DNA from 4 places in the Pantoea sp. sgz302252 genome. Region 2 is predicted to be linked to each of the others. Evidence: predicted binding sites of a transcription regulator. Region 2 holds the regulator's gene; each other region holds the start of a gene.
The links. The regulator PurR, encoded in region 2, represses purine synthesis genes. The targets are predictions, from matches to a motif close to CANGCAAACGTTTGCNTG.
Positions count from the first base shown of each region.

Region 1: ACLW56_RS07030 (nucleoside-specific channel-forming protein Tsx) is a predicted target of PurR. The motif match lies at 2,242-2,259, and genes of this name have one in related genera.
Region 3: glyA (serine hydroxymethyltransferase) is a predicted target of PurR. The motif match lies at 2,059-2,076, and genes of this name have one in related genera.
Region 4: pyrD (quinone-dependent dihydroorotate dehydrogenase) is a predicted target of PurR. The motif match lies at 2,099-2,116, and genes of this name have one in related genera.

Region 1 covers NZ_JBLFJW010000007.1:3,518-8,377, forward strand. The annotation lists gene ACLW56_RS07025 (M24 family metallopeptidase) at 1-1,094, shown strand, start outside; gene ACLW56_RS07030 (nucleoside-specific channel-forming protein Tsx) at 1,208-2,101, opposite strand; gene ACLW56_RS07035 (DUF3251 domain-containing protein) at 2,413-2,955, opposite strand; gene nrdR (transcriptional regulator NrdR) at 3,100-3,549, shown strand; gene ribD (bifunctional diaminohydroxyphosphoribosylaminopyrimidine deaminase/5-amino-6-(5-phosphoribosylamino)uracil reductase RibD) at 3,553-4,656, shown strand; gene ribE (6,7-dimethyl-8-ribityllumazine synthase) at 4,745-4,860, shown strand, end outside.
Region 2 covers NZ_JBLFJW010000004.1:71,088-75,947, forward strand. The annotation lists gene sodB (superoxide dismutase [Fe]) at 1-351, shown strand, start outside; gene ACLW56_RS04480 (MFS transporter) at 388-1,554, opposite strand; gene ACLW56_RS04485 (YnhF family membrane protein) at 1,725-1,814, opposite strand; gene purR (HTH-type transcriptional repressor PurR) at 2,108-3,133, shown strand; gene punR (DNA-binding transcriptional activator PunR) at 3,303-4,214, opposite strand; gene punC (purine nucleoside transporter PunC) at 4,328-4,860, shown strand, end outside.
Region 3 covers NZ_JBLFJW010000006.1:175,418-180,277, reverse strand. The annotation lists gene glrR (two-component system response regulator GlrR) at 1-304, shown strand, start outside; gene glnB (nitrogen regulatory protein P-II) at 369-707, shown strand; gene hmpA (NO-inducible flavohemoprotein) at 767-1,945, opposite strand; gene glyA (serine hydroxymethyltransferase) at 2,249-3,502, shown strand; gene ACLW56_RS06960 (ROK family protein) at 3,734-4,860, opposite strand, start outside.
Region 4 covers NZ_JBLFJW010000016.1:91,697-96,556, forward strand. The annotation lists gene ssuD (FMNH2-dependent alkanesulfonate monooxygenase) at 1-436, opposite strand, end outside; gene ACLW56_RS13770 (sulfonate ABC transporter substrate-binding protein) at 433-1,407, opposite strand; gene ssuE (NADPH-dependent FMN reductase) at 1,400-1,975, opposite strand; gene pyrD (quinone-dependent dihydroorotate dehydrogenase) at 2,211-3,221, shown strand; gene zapC (cell division protein ZapC) at 3,389-3,931, shown strand; gene ACLW56_RS13790 (YcbX family protein) at 3,928-4,860, opposite strand, start outside.

The sequences.
Region 1 (4,860 bases), on a different contig from region 2:
CCCGGTTGCCAAACCGTGTTGTGCATGCGCCGTGGTTCTCGTTGCCTAATCAGCCGATGGATAACGTGCAGTCTCTGCCTGAGCTATTACAAAGCGCGGGTATCACGGCGAATAATCGGTTGGGGCTGGCGGGCTGGAAACTCTTCACCGGCGTGAAAGACAATACCCGTCAGATGTTTGATATTCCGGCGTTTATCGTGGATGCCCTCCGTGAAGCGGCACCGCTTGCGGAACTGCAAAATGCCACCGGGCTATTTATTTCCCCAGCGGTTGGGGCACGCGTTGTCAACAACGCCAATGAACTGGCGCATTATGAGTACGGCGCGAATCTGGCTTCTACCGCTATTCTGAGCGCCTTAAATGCCGTTGCACCGGGCAAAACTGAAAAGCAAATCGCCAGCCTGCTAGCCGCTGACGGTCAACCGAATAACGTGGTGATGATCGCCGCGACGGGCGACCGCTTCGCTAACGCCAGTCTTTATCCTGGCGACAAAGTCGTGCAGCAGGGTGATAAATTTTCGCTGACCACCAGTTATAAAGGCGGGCTCAGCAGTCGCGCGGCTTACGTCGTAAAAGATGCCTCTCAGCTCCCTGAAGCAGTAAGTGATTATCTTGATGTGGTGGTTATTCCGTATTTCCGCGCGGTGGTCACCTGGCTGGAAAACATTCGCCCGGGCATGACGGGCGGCGAACTGTATCAACTGATTGAAGACGTGCTGCCAAAGTCGGCATACCACTGGCATCTCAATCCTGGTCACCTGGTCGCAGATGAAGAGTGGTTATGCTCGCCAGTCGGCCCCGGGTCTGACATTCCCTTCAAAAGCGGCATGCTGCTGCAAATCGATATTATCCCATCACGTGCGGGCTACGCGGGCGCAAGCATTGAGGACACGGTGGCACTGGCAGATGAAACGCTGCGCAAACAGTTATCCGCTGAATACCCGGCACTTTGGGCGCGAGTCCTGAAAAGACGAGCGTTTATCGAGCGTGATATAGGGATTCAGTTGCCGGAATGGGTGTTGCCGTTTTCAAATACGGTGGGGTATTTACGACCGTGGCTATTGGATCAGAGTACAGCGTTGAGCGTGAAGTAGAGAAATTGCCCGGTGGCGGCTACGCCTTACCGGGCCTACAAACCGGGCTAATCGTTGATGCCTTGCATTCTGTTGTAGGCCCGGCAAGCCTGCGCCGCCGGGCATCAGCATTATCAGAAGTTATAACCCACAACCAGATAACCACCCCAACCGGTGGAGCGAACGCTGAAGTTGCCGTCGCCGAAGTTCAGGCTGGCATCATCGTTCCACTGGCCACCGTCGTGCCAGTAACGCGCCACCACAGAGTAGTGCCAGTGATCGTAGTTAAGCGCCAGGATGTGGCTTGAGGCGATGGAGTTGCTGGTACGCGCGTGCTTCCCGTTGTTGTCGATGAAGTTGTCGTCGCCCAGATCGGAACCCCAGTCAAAGTTGGTGAAGCCGATATAGCTCAGCTGACCGCCCCACAGTTGAGTGATTGGCACGAAGTATTTCACTTTGAAACGGTAGCCGTCCCACTCGTTTTCGTTGGACGCGCCGTAGTTCTGCCACTGGTATTTCGCGTACACGTTCAGGGACAGGCTCATTGGCAAACCGGTGTCGATGTCGGTGCCCAGACCCATGTACCAGGTGCTCTGCTTGCTGGCATCGTTGCCGTGAGCACCCATGTCATAGATGTAGTTGTTCGCGAAGTACCACTCTTTGAACGGACCGAACGCCAGGCTGGTGCCGGTCAGCTTGTCGATGGAGAAGCGCGGCTCGATTTCCATGAACATGCGGGAACCGTCGTCCCAGACGCCAGTGTCATTGCCGTTACCCCAACCGAAGGTTTTTGGGATATCGATGTAGCCGTAGAAATCAAACCAGTCTTTTTTGGCAAACGCTTCGTACTCCAGGTACACGTCGTTGTTGATTTTTGGTCCGAAGCGGGTGTGATAGCTGCCTACCACGTTGACGCTCTGGTGCCACCAGTCAGAGACGTACTCTGGCTTAGCGGTGTCGGCAGCGTTTGCCGTGAAAGACGAGGAGAGCGCAAGCACTGCACTGGCTGCAAGTAATGTTTTTTTCATAAAAGACGCCACTTTTTTAAAAATCCCTTTCGGGGTGTGAAAAGACCCGCCGAAGCGTTTCTAAATGTAACTGTTTTTGCGAGGCCTATTATAAGAATCATTGCTCACAAAAATATGTGGTGTTTCACAGTTTTCTCATATACGTAATCGATTGCGTTCACGTTTGCGTACATTGACGGCGGGCATTGTACGGATTCTCATGAATGTTTCCAGGGTTTTCTGGAAAAACAGGAAACATTGCAAAGGGGGTCAAAGCGTGAGGAACAGGCGGGAAAGAGGCCGGATAACGGGCGTTATCCGGCAACAATCAGTTACTGAGCATTCACTGGCTGAATGTCGTGGATACGGACGAAGACCGGTTGTTTCGGATCGATGCCGTTCAACTGCAACGGAATATCGACATCACTTGGGGCAAGGATGCTTGCTGGGGCGTTGATGAGCTGGTTTTTAACGTCAACTTCCTGGTAGTTGTCCGTGGTGCCCTGAATCAGGCCCCATTCGACTGTGCCGCTAAAGGCGGGCAACGGATCGTTGGATTCACCCTGAATACGCAGCGTGGCACGCATCCCGTCAGCGTTTTGCGCAATATTGGTCAGCGACATGCGCAAGGTACCAATCTGGCTTTCCAGACGTGCCGGGGTGTTCGCGCCGGGTAACAAGTAAACACCGCTTGCGGATTTTGCATTCAGCGCATTTTGCTGGGTTATCTTGACCGTTTCCTGATTAAGTTTGGACATGTCCTGAGAGAGGGCGCTCACGCTCTGCTGCATCTGGTGAACTTCGGTTTGCTGTGCACAGGCGCTAAGGGTAAACAAACTTCCCACGGCCAAAAGGCGTAAATAACGTCGTGTCATTGTCAGGGTTCCTTTCAGAGTTCTTTCGTCTTCAATGGTAGCAGTATCGCGCGCGTTGCCATCGGGGGTTTGTCTCAAAATGACGGCGCCGCCTGGGTCGTGGTAAAATAGGAAAATATTATTCCCCTTTCGTCAGGACGCGCCATGCATTGCCCATTTTGTTTAGCCGTAGATACCAAAGTGATCGACTCTCGTCTGGTGGGAGAAGGCTCTTCTGTACGCCGCCGCCGACAGTGCCTGGTCTGTAATGAACGCTTCACCACCTTCGAAGTGGCCGAACTTGTGATGCCGCGAGTGGTGAAAAGCAACGATGTTCGCGAGCCGTTTAATGAAGACAAATTGCGCAGCGGCATTCAGAAAGCACTCGAAAAGCGTCCTGTCAGTTCAGATGACGTCGAAATGGCGCTGAATCACATTAAGTCGCAGCTGCGCGCCACCGGTGAGCGTGAGATCCCAAGCAAACAGATTGGCAATCTGGTGATGGAGCAGTTGAAGAAGCTCGATAAAGTGGCCTATATCCGCTTTGCTTCGGTGTATCGCAGCTTCGAAGACATCAAAGAATTCGGCGAAGAGATCGCCCGTTTACAGGACTAAGCCATGCATGACGAACAGTACATGGCGCGTGCGCTGAAGCTGGCGAATCAGGGCCGTTTCACCACTCATCCCAATCCACGTGTTGGCTGTGTGATAGTCAAAGACGGCGAGATAGTGGGAGAGGGCGCGCACTACAGAGCGGGCGAGCCTCATGCTGAGGTGCATGCGTTGCGTATGGCTGGCGAAAAAGCTAAAGGCGCGACGGCATACGTCACGCTTGAACCGTGCAGCCACCACGGGCGTACGCCGCCGTGCTGTGACGCTCTCATTGCGGCAGGCGTGAACCGCGTGGTGGCAGCGATGCAGGACCCAAATCCCCAGGTTGCAGGCCGTGGGCTTTATCGTTTGCAGCAGGAAGGCATTGAAGTCAGCCACGGGCTGATGATGAGCGAAGCCGAAGCATTGAACAAAGGCTTCCTGAAGCGCATGCGTACCGGTTTCCCGTTTATCCAGCTAAAACTTGGCGCATCGCTGGATGGGCGCACGGCAATGGCGAGCGGTGAAAGCCAGTGGATCACTTCGCCACAAGCGCGCCGGGACGTTCAGCGTTTACGTGCAGAAAGCCATGCCATTCTCACCAGCAGTGCAACAGTGTTAGCGGATAATCCGGCTCTGACCGTACGCCGGGAAGAACTCAACGCTGATGTGCAGGCGCAGTATCCGCAGGAAAATTTGCGTCAGCCAGTGCGTATCGTTATCGACAGTCAAAATCGTGTGACGCCGGAACACCGCATCGTGCAGCAACCGGGCGAAACCTGGTTTGCCAGAACTCAGCCAGATCCTCGCGACTGGCCGGAGTCTGTACGCACGCTGCAAATCCCGGAACACAACGGTCATCTGGATCTGGTCTTGCTGATGATGCAACTGGGCAAACAGCAGATTAACAGTATCTGGGTTGAGGCTGGTCCAACGCTTGCTGGCGCGTTGTTGCAGGCAGGGCTTGTGGATGAGCTGATTGTTTACGTTGCGCCTAAACTGTTAGGCAGTGACGCCAGAGGATTATGTGTGCTGCCAGGGCTTGAGAAACTGGCCGATGCGCCCCAATTTAGTTTCAGCGAGATACGCCACGTTGGCCCGGATCTCTGTTTGCACCTGATACCCGCGTAAGTTGCTGTCAATAACCGAAGCAGCGCGCAAATTATTATGATAAAATCCGCCCCCCTCATGGGGTAAGTCGAATCCCAAAAGGAAAAGTATGAACATTATCGAAGCTAACGTAGCGGCTCCTGAAGCCCGCGTCGCCATCACCATTGCGCGTTTCAACAACTTCATCAATGACAGCCTGCTGGAAGGTGCGATTGACGCCCTGAA
Region 2 (4,860 bases):
TGGCATTGCCTGGCACCCAATGCCGGTGGCGAACCGACCGGTGAAGTGGCTGCAGCCATCAATGCCAGCTTCGGCAGCTTTGCTGACTTCAAGGCGCAGTTCACCGATGCCGCTATCAAGAACTTCGGTTCTGGCTGGACATGGCTTGTGAAAAAAGCAGATGGCAAACTGGCGATTGTCTCCACGTCTAACGCAGGTACACCGCTGACCACTGACGCGAAGCCGCTGCTGACCGTTGATGTGTGGGAACACGCTTACTACATTGACTACCGTAACGCCCGTCCGAACTACCTCGAACATTTCTGGGCGCTGGTAAACTGGGAATTCGTTGCCAAAAACCTGGCGGCGTAATGCCTTGCCCGGCGACGACGGTCGCCGGGCGTTAACTTACTGACTGGCACAAACTTCTTCTGGCTGACGACGGCCGCTAAACAACACTACCATTAATGCCAACCCGGCGATAATCGCCCCCATCACAGGGACAAAGCTGTAGCCCAAACCGCCAGAAATGACTGCGCCGCCTGCTGCTGCACCCAACGCATTCCCCAGATTGAATGCTCCGATGTTAACGGATGAAGAAAGCCCTGGCGCTTCGTGCGCAACGCGCATAACACGCATCTGCAACGGTGGCACTACAGCAAAGGTCGCCGCGCCCCAAACCACCATGCTGACAGCCGCGCCCACTTCACTTTGCGCCAGCCACGGGATAGCGACCATGACCGCAATCAACAGCAGCAAGAAACCTTTCAGCGTTGCGGTGACAGAGCGGTCAGCAAATTTACCGCCAAGGTAGTTACCGATAGAGAAGCCTACGCCAATCAACACCAGCATCGCCGTCACAAACAAAGGAGAGGCAGAAGTAATGGTGTGCAGTACCGGCGCAATATAGGTGTAGAGCGTAAACATCGCCCCTGCCCCAAGCACCGTGGTAAGTAAAGCGGTCAGCACCTGAGGGCGTACCAGCACAGAGAGTTCCTGCTTCACGTTCGGACGCTCACCGCTGCTGCCTTTCGGTAAGGAGAACCACAGGCTCGCCATCGCCACCACACCCAGCCCCGCCGTTGCAAGGAATGACATACGCCAGCCGATGGTTTCACCCAGCCAGGTGGCAGCAGGAACGCCGCCGATATTGGCAATCGTCAGGCCCATAAACATGGTCGCGACGGCGCTGGCCTGTTTATGTTTCGGCACTACGCTTGCGGCCACCACCGACCCAAGGCCAAAGAAAGCGCCATGATTAAGGCTGGTAATGATGCGAGAAAGCAACAGCATGGTGTAATCCGGTGCGATGGCCGAGAGCACATTGCCGAGGGTAAAAATCGCCATCAGGAAGATAAGTGCATTACGGCGAGCACGATGTGACAGCAGCAACGTCATCAGCGGCGCACCAATCATCACGCCGATGGCATACGCGCTGATCAGCATCCCCGCGACAGGAATGGAGACATCGACCCCTTTAGCGATAACGGGCAGCAGCCCCATCGGAGAGAATTCCGTGGTGCCAATACCAAAAGCCCCGATTGCCAGTGCCAGCAGGGGAAAGTTGATTTTCATGTTGTGACTCCGGTAAGCCATCCTGAAGTGATGGCGCGACAGCAGAAGTCAAAAGCATGACATCAATCACAAAAAAACAAAAGTGAACGAAATGGCAAAAGATTTTTGCGAAATTGATAACAATCTAAGGAAGGGCGTCACGGAGGAGGCGCGGGCCTCCTCCGCGTAAATCAGTGCAGGACTGCGGTCAGTGCGCCAATGATGATCACACCCAGGGCAAAAACGGTCGTCATCAACGAGAGCTTCAGGTCGGTACTCATCAATTTTTCTCCTTTTAATCCCCACAACAAAAGTGAGCTTGCTCATTTTTGCACAGTTAAGCGTAAAAATCTTCCAGGTTTTCGGCCCATAACGATTTTTCTCTTTCCCTTTGCCTCAGAATCAGACAAAATTCCACGCTAATTTAAAAGCGTAGCAGCCATTGACCCCCTCCCGTCGTCCTGTGTTGTTTCCCGGCGTACCGCAATTGAAATGAATTGCACTCAGGGTGTGTAAAGGCAAACGTTTTCGTGTCGATAATCAGGCGTAAGGAAAGGGTCTGGAGTGAGAGCGAATGGCAACAATTAAAGATGTAGCGAAGCGCGCAAACGTTTCCACTACAACTGTATCACATGTAATTAACAAGACGCGTTTCGTTGCGGAAGAGACCCGCAACGCGGTATGGGCGGCCATTAAAGAGCTGCATTACTCCCCAAGCGCCGTGGCTCGCAGCCTGAAAGTGAACCACACCAAAACCATTGGTCTGCTGGCAACCAGCAGCGAAGCCGCCTATTTTGCGGAAATTATCGAAGCCGTTGAGAAAAACTGCTTCGAAAAGGGCTATACCCTGATTCTGGGGAATGCCTGGAACAACCTGGAAAAACAGCGTGCCTATCTGTCGATGATGGCGCAAAAACGCGTCGATGGCCTGCTGGTGATGTGCTCTGAATACCCGCAATCCGTGCTCGATATGCTTGAAGAATATCGCCATATTCCGATGGTGGTGATGGACTGGGGCGAATCAAAAGCGGACTTCACTGACTCCGTTAACGATAACGCTTTCCAGGGCGGCTATCTGGCTGGTCGTTATCTGATTGAACGCGGCCACCGTGATATTGGCGTGATCCCAGGCCCTATGGAGCGCAATACCGGCGCGGGTCGTCTGGCAGGCTTTATGAAAGCCATGGAAGAAGCGCAGGTTAAGATCCCGGAAAACTGGATTGTGCAGGGTGATTTCGAGCCTGAATCCGGCTACCGCGCCATGCAGCAAATCCTTGCGCAACAGCCACGCCCTACTGCCGTCTTCTGCGGCGGCGATATCATGGCGATGGGCGCACTGTGCGCCGCCGATGAAATGGGCTTGCGCGTTCCGCAGGACATTTCCGTGATTGGCTACGATAACGTGCGCAACGCGCGCTTCTTTACCCCTGCGCTGACCACCATTCACCAGCCTAAAGATTCACTGGGTGAAGCGGCGTTTGACATGCTGCTGGACCGCATCGTTAACAAGCGCGAAGAGTCGCAGTCAATTGAGGTGCATCCTCGTTTGATCGAGCGCCGCTCTGTCGCCGACGGTCCATTCCGCGATTACCGCCGTTAAGAGTCAGGAGCCGGTTATGCCGGCTCCTCAAGTTGCTGACAAAGAAGGAAAAAGCGTGGTTTCTCCTTCTTCGTGGTGAGCAGCCGAAAATCAATAAATTGATTTTCCTTGTTTTTTTGGATAACAACGCTTTACTCGTTAGCGATTTGTGATCGGACTCAGGAGCCGGTTATGCCGGCTCCTGCAACCATTCCTTATTTAACGTTTCACTGTCCCCCAGATAGTCCAGCAGCCAGGTTAACGCCGGTGACATATCATTCTGTTGCCAGGTCAGGCAGCAAGCCGCATCCGGAAACGGGTTCTCCAGTTCTAGAGCCACCCACTCCCCACTGTCGATCCATGGGCGAGCAAAATGCCCTGGCACCATCCCAACGCATAAGCCTGCAGAAAGACACGTTGCTGAAGATTCCCAGTCTGGCACCACAATGCGCTTTTGGTTATCCAGCAGCCAGGTAATGCGTTTTGGCAATGAACGAGAGGTGTCTTCGCGCACCAACGAAGGCCAGTTGCGCAACACATCGTCGCTTAGCGGCCCCTTCATCTGCGCCAAAGGGTGACGGCTGGACACAACACAATTCCAGTTGAGCATTCCCATGTCGCGGAACGCATAACGTCCGCCGACAGGGATCGCCTGCGTTGCGCCAATTGCCAGCTCCACGCGGCCATCGGAGAGCGCATCCCACACGCCGTTGAACACTTCCTGAAAGACACAAAGCTCCACATCCTGAAAGTGGCGATAAAAATCGACAATCAGCTGTCGGGTTCGCTCTGGCCTGACAATATTATCGACAGCAATCGCCAGATTACCGCGCCAGCCGTTAGCAATTTGCTGGCACTGCTGGCGAGTGATCTGCATTTTTTTGATAACAGAGCGCCCTTCTTTCAGAAACCAGACCCCGGCTGGCGTTAATTCCACGTCGCGATGACGGCGTTCAAACAGCGGCACCGCCAGCCATTCTTCCAGCTGACGCACGGTATAACTGACCGAAGAAGGCACGCGATGCAGTTCCTGCGCTGCCGCGCTGAAGCTACCATTGCGTGCTACGGCATCCACCACTTCAAGAGAGTATTCGGACCACATAATCTGCCTGCAAAATTTTTGAATCCACCCGACAAATATTAGCGTTTCACAAGCGAAGTTGCACTCCCTACACTCTGCTGCCATCACCACCTGCAACGAGAAAGAGAATGACTATGCAACCAGGAATTGGTTTTTTGTGCTGGCTGGCAGGCTTAAGCGTGCTGGGTTTTCTGGCAACCGACATGTACCTGCCCGCCTTCGCCGCGATTCAGAATGATTTACAAACACCGGCTGCAGCCGTCAGCGCAAGCCTGAGCCTGTTCCTCGCCGGGTTCGCTTTCGCACAATTATTGTGGGGGCCGCTGTCCGATCGTTACGGGCGCAAACCCATTCTGCTGATTGGCCTCGCGATTTTCGCCGTGGGCTGTATTGGCATGCTTTGGGTTCGTGATGCCACGTGGCTGCTTGTGCTGCGCTTCATCCAGGCGGTGGGGGTGTGCGCCGCAGCGGTGACCTGGCAAGCGATGGTGACGGACTACTATCCTGCGCAGCGTACTAACCGCATCTTCGCCACCATTATGCCGCTGGTTGGGCTTTCCCCTGCCCTGGCGCCACTGCTGGGCAGCTGGATCCTGCACCATTTTGAATGGCAGGCCATTTTCGCCACGCTGTTTGGTATCACGTTGATGTTGATGCTGCCTGCACT
Region 3 (4,860 bases), on a different contig from region 2:
GATGACCGCTAACTGGCCTGGCAACGTGCGCCAACTGGTGAACGTCATTGAGCAGTGCGTGGCGCTGACGTCTTCCCCGGTGATTGGTGATGCGCTGGTGGAGCAGGCGCTGGAAGGCGAGAACACCGCGCTGCCCACGTTCGTTGAAGCTCGTAATCAGTTCGAACTGAACTACCTGCGCAAACTGCTGCAAATCACCAAAGGCAATGTAACGCACGCTGCACGAATGGCGGGGCGTAACCGTACCGAGTTTTACAAATTGCTGTCCCGTCATGAACTGGACGCCAACGATTTTAAAGAGTAGCCCGGCAAACACACCAACGTTATGATAGGGTAAGCAACCGGTTACGCGGATAAGACAGGAAACCATGAAAAAGATTGATGCGATTATTAAACCCTTCAAACTCGATGATGTGCGCGAAGCGCTGGCAGAAGTCGGTATCACCGGGATGACGGTTACGGAAGTGAAAGGCTTTGGTCGTCAGAAAGGTCATACCGAGCTGTATCGCGGCGCGGAATACATGGTCGATTTTCTGCCGAAGGTGAAAATTGAAATCGTGGTGACGGACGATATCGTCGACACCTGTGTGGACACCATTATCCGCACCGCGCAAACCGGCAAGATTGGCGATGGCAAAATCTTCGTCTTCGACGTGGCACGCGTGATTCGTATTCGTACCGGTGAAGAAGACGACGCGGCAATCTAAGTCACTGCGGCGTTCCAGGCCCGGCAAGCACCACCCTGCCGCCGGGCATGACTCTCACATTACAGCACTTTATGCGGGCCAAAACATTCGTAATGGAGGTTGTCTGTGCTCACACCCAACTCCACTAACTGTTTCGCGGCAAATTGCATAAACCCGACCGGGCCGCAGAGATAGAACTGCATCGCCGGGCTGCTGAATGCGCCTTCGTGAGCTCGCAAATCTATCAGTCCTTTGCTGTCAAACACATCACCGCTTTCTGGGGCATTAAACCAGACATGAGAGACAAAACGCGGCAGGCTCGCGCCCAGGGTTTTCACTTCCTCAGCAAAAGCGTGGACTTTGCCATTTTCAGCAGCATGGAACCAGTTAACCTGAGCCGTATGTTTCTGCGCCGCCAGTGTATGCAGCATGGACAACATTGGGGTCTGGCCGACACCGGCTGAAATCAGCGTTACGGGTGTCGCAGGATCAATCTGCATAAAGAAGTCGCCTGCCGGTGCAGCCAGATGGACAACATCGCCCACCTGAGCAACATCGTGCAACCACTCGGAGACCTGCCCGCCATTTTCACGTTTCACGGCAATGCGATAGCGCTGACCGTCGTGCTGACGAGTCAGGGAATACTGGCGAATTTCCTGATGCTCGAAGCCTTCAGGCTTCAGCCACACGCCGAGATATTGTCCTGGCTGATAGTCAGCCACCGCGCCGCCGTCTTCGGCTTCAAATTCCAAACTGGTGATAAGCGCACTTTGTGGCTGTTTATTGACGATGCGGAACGGGCGTGTGCCTTCCCAGCCGCCATTTTTCGCCGCGCTTTGTTGGTAGATTTCGTCTTCGCGTTTGATAAACACGTCGGCCAGCACGCCGTAAGCTTTGCCCCAGGCGTCCAGTACTTCCTGGCCAGGGCTAAACATCTCATCCAGCGTCGCTAACAGGTGACCGCCGACAATCGCGTATTGCTCCGGTTTTATCTGAAAACTGGTATGTTTCTGAGCAATTTTCTCCACTGCAGGCAGCAGCGCCGCCAGATTCTCAATGTTGCTGGCATAAGCGGCAATGGCGTTGAAGAGCGCTTCGCGCTGGTCGCCGTTACGCTGGTTGCTCATATTGAAAATCTCTTTGAGCTCCGGATTATGCGCAAACATGCGATCGTAGAAATGGGCGGTTAACTTCGGGCCGGTCTCGACCAGCAGGGGAATCGTGGCTTTCACCGTGGCGATGGTTTGGGCGTCGAGCATAGCAATATCCTTTTGAAGGTTTTTAATGGTGCATTTTGAATGCATGTTATAAAAATGACCCTGAGATGTAAAGGGTTCTTCGCAAGGTGAAAATCTTGCATCACAAACCTGAAAAGAAATCCGTTTGCCCGGGCGTTGTCTTTATTGCTCAAACCCTTGTGTGACGGTGAAGTAATCGTTTGCGTAAAATCCTTTGTCAAGACCTGTTATCACAGAACTTATCAGTTATACTGTTCGCCGTTGCCCAAAAGGGCCCCCCTTTTAAGCGGTAAAAACTACTGTTAGCTGAGTCAGGAGATGCGGATGTTAAAGCGTGAAATGAACATTGCCGATTATGATGCCGAACTGTGGCAGGCTATGGAGCAGGAAAAAGTACGTCAGGAAGAGCACATCGAACTGATCGCCTCCGAAAACTACACCAGCCCGCGCGTGATGCAGGCTCAGGGTTCTCAGCTGACCAACAAATACGCTGAAGGGTATCCGGGCAAGCGCTATTACGGCGGCTGCGAATACGTTGATATCGTTGAGCAACTGGCTATTGACCGTGCGAAAGAGCTGTTTGGCGCAGACTACGCCAACGTGCAGCCACACTCAGGTTCTCAGGCGAACTTCGCGGTCTACACCGCGCTGCTGCAGCCGGGCGATACCGTGCTCGGCATGAACCTGGCGCAGGGCGGCCACCTGACTCACGGTTCTCCGGTTAACTTCTCCGGCAAGCTGTACAACATCATCCCTTACGGTATCGATGAGTCCGGCAAAATTGACTACGAAGATATGGCTAAGCAGGCACAAGAGCACAAACCGAAGATGATTATTGGCGGCTTCTCTGCTTACTCCGGTGTGGTTGACTGGGCCAAAATGCGTGAAATCGCTGACAGCATCGGCGCTTACCTGTTCGTTGATATGGCGCACGTTGCGGGTCTGATTGCCGCAGGCGTTTATCCGAACCCGGTTCCACACGCTCACGTTGTCACGACTACCACTCACAAAACGCTGGCAGGCCCTCGCGGTGGCCTGATCCTGGCGAAAGACGGCAGCGAAGAGCTGTACAAAAAGCTGAACTCCGCGGTCTTCCCAAGCGCGCAGGGTGGCCCACTGATGCACGTTATCGCGGCAAAAGCGGTGGCGCTGAAAGAAGCGATGGAGCCAGAGTTCAAAACCTACCAGCAGCAAGTCGCGAAAAACGCCAAAGCGATGGTGGAAGTGTTCCTGAACCGTGGTTACAAAGTGGTGTCTGGCGGGACTGAGAACCACCTGTTCCTGCTGGATCTGGTCGACAAAAACCTGACCGGTAAAGAAGCTGACGCCGCTCTGGGCCGTGCCAACATCACCGTTAACAAAAACAGCGTACCCAACGATCCGAAGAGCCCGTTTGTGACTTCCGGTATCCGTATCGGTTCCCCGGCTGTGACTCGCCGCGGCTTCAAAGAAGCTGAAGTGAAAGCGCTGGCTGGCTGGATGTGTGATGTTCTGGACAACATCAATGATGACGCAGTGATTGAGCGCATCAAAGGCAACGTGCTGGATATCTGCGCTCGCTTCCCGGTTTACGCATAATCCTGAGCGCATCAAGAAAAGGCCGCGCTTGCGGCCTTTTCAGATTGCTGACAAAGAAGGAAAAAGCGTGGTTTTTCCTTCTTTGTGGTGAGCAGCCGAAAATCAATGAATTGATTTTCCTTATTATTTGCTTGGTGACCTATGACGAACTTTCACTTGCCAGAGGTTTGTCATTACTCTCAAAAGGCCGCGCTTGCGGCCTTTTTACTTTCTATTCGCAAAGAGGTGGCGTCAGCCCTGGTTTTCCAGCACCGCTTCTACATATAAATAACCAATGCCTGTCACCTGCTGAGCTCGGGTTAATTGACCAAAGTTTATCTGGGTTGCATTGCGCTGTAAGCCGTCGCCATGATCAAACGGATTGAAGCCGATGCGCTGTTTGATAGCGGCCAGCCACTGCTCACCAAATTCACAACTGCGGCCATAGAACCAAATCTGGTTAATGTTTAAGATATTCAGAAAGTTGTACAGGCTCAGACCGATGGCGTTGGCCGATTCTTCTACCCAGCGCACGACGCGTTCATCGCCTTCGCGCCAGGCGCCGACCAACTGGCTAGATTGGAGCGTTTGAGGATCTTGCTGTGAAGGCTGAGGTGAGGCTTTTAGCCAGATGCGAGCCTGCTTTTTCAGCGCTGACAGCGAGGCCACCGTTTCCAGACAGCCATAGCGCCCGCAGTCACAAGCCATTCCGTCGGGGTCGACGATGGTATGGCCAATTTGCCCGCTGCCATACAGACTGCCGCGATACACCTGATCGTTAATGACAAACGACGAGCCAATCCCGTAATCCACGTTGATCACGCAGAAATCTCGCCCACGGGCGGTGTTTTGCCACTTCTCTGCCAGCGCCAGCATCACGCAGTCGTTGTCTACCAGCACCCGTACGCCTAGCTTTTCTTCCAGCAGATATTTCACCTCGATAGGCGCTTTCCACGGGGCCTGCGGCATGGTTTGCGACACGCCGGTCACCGGGTCAACCTGGCCGTGGATAGCCAAAGCCAGATTGATAGTTCGACCTGGCCAGAGCTTACGGTAACGGTGCCAGCATTTTTCTATTTCACCCAGCAGAGCCTGTGGGGAAGGGGCGTCTATCGCCACGCGTTCGAAATCGCCTTTCGGGCTCAGGCAGGCATTCGCCAACTGGCATTCGATACTGGTCGGGGTGATATTCAGGCACAGCGTCCAGTCACCTTCCGGGGCGATAAGCCACACGCCACCACTGTGACCGCGTGACGGCTTATCTTCCTCAACGTTCAGTACCCGCTTCTCTTTGGCAAGCTCCTCCAGGATGTTGCTCACCGCCGGAATGGAAACTTGCGCCAGACGAGCCAGCGTCGATTTGTTCGCGCGTTTCACAC
Region 4 (4,860 bases), on a different contig from region 2:
CGCCTTCCAGCAAACGCCGCCAGATATGAGTAAATTCCGCCGATGCCTCATAACGTTCGGTGTGGTCGAGGAACACGCCATCAGCGGCCAGTTCCTGCGGGTCGCTGCCTGTGACCAAATTGAACAGGGCGCGGCCGTTAGATAAACGATCCAGCGTTGCGGCCTGACGCGCGGCAACAGTAGGGGAAATCACGCTTGGGCGGAGTGCGACCAGGAATTTCAGGCGTTGGGTTACCGGGATCATCGAGGCTGCTACCAGCCAGGCGTCTTCGCAGGAACGTCCTGTGGGGATCAACACACCGGTAAAGCCAAGCCTGTCTGCCGTCTGAGCAATTTGTTGCAGATAGCTATGATCGACAGGGCGGGCATTATCGTCGCTGCCGAGATAGTGACCGTCACCGTGGGTCGGTAAAAACCAGAACATATTCAGACTCATGATTTTGCTCCCTGGGCAGAAGTGGGTTGCCAGATACGGCTTTTGATATCGACCTTTTTCGGGACGAGGCGATTTTCGTAAAACAGATCGGCGGTTTGTTGCTGGCGACGTGCGGTTTCATCGCTGACTGGCGTAATAGATGTAGGCGGACGGTGGCTGAGGTAACTGGCGATCACCGCTTCCGGCAGCCCCATCGTTTTGGCCAGCAGTTCAGTGCTCTGCTGACGTTGGCTGATCGTGAGCGCATCAGCCTGGGTGAAGGTATCGAGTACGCCTTCAATAAAGGCCCCGTTCTTTTCAGCGTAAGGACGCGAGGCCAGATAGAACGAACCGGTTTGCTTCAGCTCACTGCCATCGGTCAGTACACGAACACCGCCTTGCAGCAAAGCGGCGGAATAGTACGGGTCCCAGATTGCCCAGGCGTCGACATTGCCTTGCTGAAAGGCTGCACGAGCATCTGCCGGTGTCAGGTAAGTGGGCTGAATATCCGTAAACTTCAGGTCTGCCAATTGCAGTGCGCGCAGCAGCAGGTTGTGTGAACTGGAGCCTTTCTGGAAGGCAACTTTATGGCCTTTCAGATCGGCCACGGTTTTGATGGGGCTGTTTTCCGGCACCAGGATAACTTCAGCTTTCGGCTTGGCGGGTTCAGCCCCGACGTACACCAAATCCGCCCCAGCGGCCTGGGCAAAAATAGGAGGAATATCGCCCGTGCTGCCGAGATCGATACTGCCAACGTTAAGCGCTTCCAGCATTTGTGGGCCAGCAGGAAACTCCACCCACGAAATTTTGGTGTTCGGATAGCGTTTTTCCAGCAGCTCGTGGCTTTTCGCCAGCACCATGCTCACGCTGCCTTTTTGGTAGCCAATGCGTAACGCATCGGGAGCAGTCTCCGCGGCGTGACTCCACGCGGAAAGCGTGAGTAATCCGCTCAGGGCGAGGCTACGAAAACGGGGGCGAAACAGATTAAACATGGGCGACTCCTTGCTTTAAATGGAAAGCCGGGACGCGAATATCACGGCGATGCAGGGCTTGCCAGAAGGTTTCCAGCGCACTGTCGAGGCGTTTTTCAAGGTTGGGACTGAACTGCGGCTTATGCTGGTAATCCTGAACCTGACTGTCGTCGGCAAATACGCCGTGCAGGATCTCCTGAGCTTTCAGCGCACTGAGCACAGGTTTCAGCGCGTAATCCACCGCCAGCATATGAGCCACGGTGCCACCGGTTGCCAGCGGCAAAACGACTTTGCCTTCAAGGGCTCGTTCTGGAAGCAAATCGAGCAAGGTTTTTAGCGCGCCAGAAAAAGAAGCCTTATAGACAGGCGTCGACACAATCAGGCCATCAGCGTGCGCCAGTTGTTCGATGAGCGCCTGCAGGGCAGGGCTGTCGAATCGGGCAAAGAGCAGGTCTTCTGGTTCAAAGTTTTGCAGATGCCAGTGGCAGACTTCGACATCCACTGCCGACAGTTTTTCTCTGGCATATTCCAGCAAGGCGCTGGATCGGGAAGGAAAGCGCGGGCTACCCGCTATCGTGATGACACGCATAATCGCTCCTTATAACCAAATGTTTGATTTTATCTAACATTGATAACATTTGTTCGGAGTGTCGCAGAGGGGCAGGCGATCGCTAAATGATTTATCCGGCACTGGTTTGCTGAAAAGTGCAAATAGGACAACGTTTGCGTAGAACCGCGTTTTTTTGCCGCAGGTCAATTCCCTTTCGCGGTGAGATCACCCATAATACGCCCCCGGTTTGCACACCGGGAATCCAGGAGAGTTCATGTACTACCCCTTCGTTCGTAAAGCCCTATTCCAGCTCGATCCAGAGCGCGCTCATGAATTGACCTTTCAGCAATTACGCCGCATCACCGGCACGCCACTTGAAGCGTTAGTGCGTCAAAAAGTGCCGTCAAAGCCGCTAACCTGTATGGGGCTGACGTTTAAAAACCCCCTTGGATTGGCCGCCGGTCTCGACAAGAATGGAGAGTGCATTGATGCCTTAGGCGCAATGGGTTTCGGTTCGATTGAAGTGGGCACCGTAACACCACGTCCGCAGCCGGGGAATGACAAGCCGAGGATCTTCCGTCTGGTCGACGCCGAAGGGTTGATCAACCGCATGGGCTTCAATAACCATGGCGTAGACAACCTGGTCGAGAATGTCAAAAAGGCGCATTTTGACGGTATTCTGGGTATTAATATTGGCAAGAATAAAGATACGCCTGTTGAACAAGGTAAAGATGACTATCTGATTTGTATGGAAAAAGTCTATGCCTATGCCGGTTATATTGCGATCAACATCTCTTCGCCAAATACCCCTGGCCTGCGCACCTTACAATATGGTGAAGCGCTCGACGATCTGCTTTCGGCTATTAAAAATAAACAAAAAGAACTCCAGACGATCCACCATAAATATGTTCCGGTGGCGGTGAAGATCGCACCGGATCTTTCATTCGAAGAATTGATCCAGGTGGCTGACAGTTTAGTTCGCCATAATATTGATGGTGTTATTGCGACCAATACCACACTCGATCGTTCTCTCGTTCAGGGAATGAAACATTGCGATGAAATGGGTGGCTTAAGCGGTCGTCCATTACAGTTAAAAAGCACAGAAATTATTCGCCGGTTATCCGAAGAATTAAAAGGCAGACTGCCGATTATTGGCGTAGGTGGTATCGATTCTGTGATAGCTGCCCGTGAGAAAATGGCGGCAGGTGCTACGCTGGTTCAGATCTATTCCGGGTTTATTTTTAAAGGCCCACCGTTGATTAAAGAAATCGTTACCCACATCTAATCTTTCCTGCGCAATTTTCAACCAGGGCTTTATTTCCTGCCCTGGTTGTTTTATATTCCCCAAATGTTGCTAAATTAAACTTTATGGTCTTTTCTTAATTCAGGCAAATAACGAAACGGGATTATGTTGTTCCAGGCACAGGATGCCTATGAGGACGGGGGAGAGAAATGCGAATTAAACCTGACGATAACTGGCGCTGGTATTTCGATGAAGAGCATGATCGAATGATGCTCGATTTAGCCAATGGCATGTTATTTCGTTCGCGTTATGCTCGCCGGATGTTGACACCGGATGCCTTTGATCCAACAGGCTTTTGTGTTGATGACGCCGCTCTCTACTTCTCGTTTGAAGAAAAATGCCGTGACCTCGAATTGTCCAAAGAACACCGCGCTGAGCTGATTCTTAATGCGCTGGTGGCCATCCGCTTCCTCAAACCACAAATGCCAAAAAGTTGGCACTTCGTGGCGCACGGTGAAAACTGGCAGCCGGTAACGGGCGATGCCGCACAGGTGTGGCTGAGCGATTCCGGTGAGCGAGTGAATCTGCTGGTTGTTGAACCGGGTGATAACGCCGCGCTTTGTTTGTTGGCACAACCGGGGCTGATGCTTGCCGGTCGTACCATGCAGTTGGGCGATGCGATTAAAGTGATGAATGACAGACTTCAGCCGCAGCCGCTGATGGACAGTCTCAGCTACGGCCAGGCGGTTTAACGCGCCAGTCTCAGGGCGGTTTTCGGCACGCAGCTACAGCAAAGAATGGTGCCATCTTCCGCGACAGAGCTCTTTTTCAACGGGCTGACTTCCCCTTCCAGCAATGTAATTCGGCAACTGCCGCAAATCCCAGCCCGGCAAGAGTAGGGCACACGAATGCCTTGCTGTTCCAGTTGTTCCAGTAAAACCTGTTGGTTATTCCCTTTGAACACTTCACCCTGCCAGTCGATATCGACCAGCTTATCGGTGGTGACATCAAGCTCAAATCTCTCTTCCGTTTCACCTGCGCCGTAGAGTTTTCCCGGGCCAGTTTGCAGAATTTCCACTTCGTCGCCGACTCGCACTACACCGCTGTTGCGGGCAATCAGGTTTTGCCCGAAATCGACATCGCCATTATCCAGCGCGGTACGGAAGCTTTGTAGTGTTGTGAGTGGCTCGCCAGACGGGTGTTTTTGCCCCCTTTCCGGGCTGACCGTTGTGAACACGCAGCGGCTGCAAGGTTTCACCACATCAAACACGACTTCGCCGATGCGCACGACTTTCCAGGTGTCTTCTTCCCACGCTTTTGTGCCCGTCACGACCAGGTTCGGGCGAAACTGTTCCATCTGCACGCTGGCCGGGCATTTGTTCTGCAAATCACGCAGCGAGGCTTCAGTGGTGAGCAAATAAGGAAAACCATCGGCGAACGACAGCGGAACGGCATCAAAGCGTTTCACCCGGCGCGACGGCTGAGCGCCGACCCAGCGCAGCTGAACATCGCGTTTGAAAAAGCCGGTAAGCCAAAGGTTGATGGATTCAGGGGCAATGCGAGCCGTGAAGTGGTTACCCCAGACTTCAGTCGGTGAGGCTTCCGCCGTAAAGTCATCAAAACGCACTACCGCCGAGCTGCCATCAGGTGCAGTGAGATGCAGCCCATCATGAACAGGAAC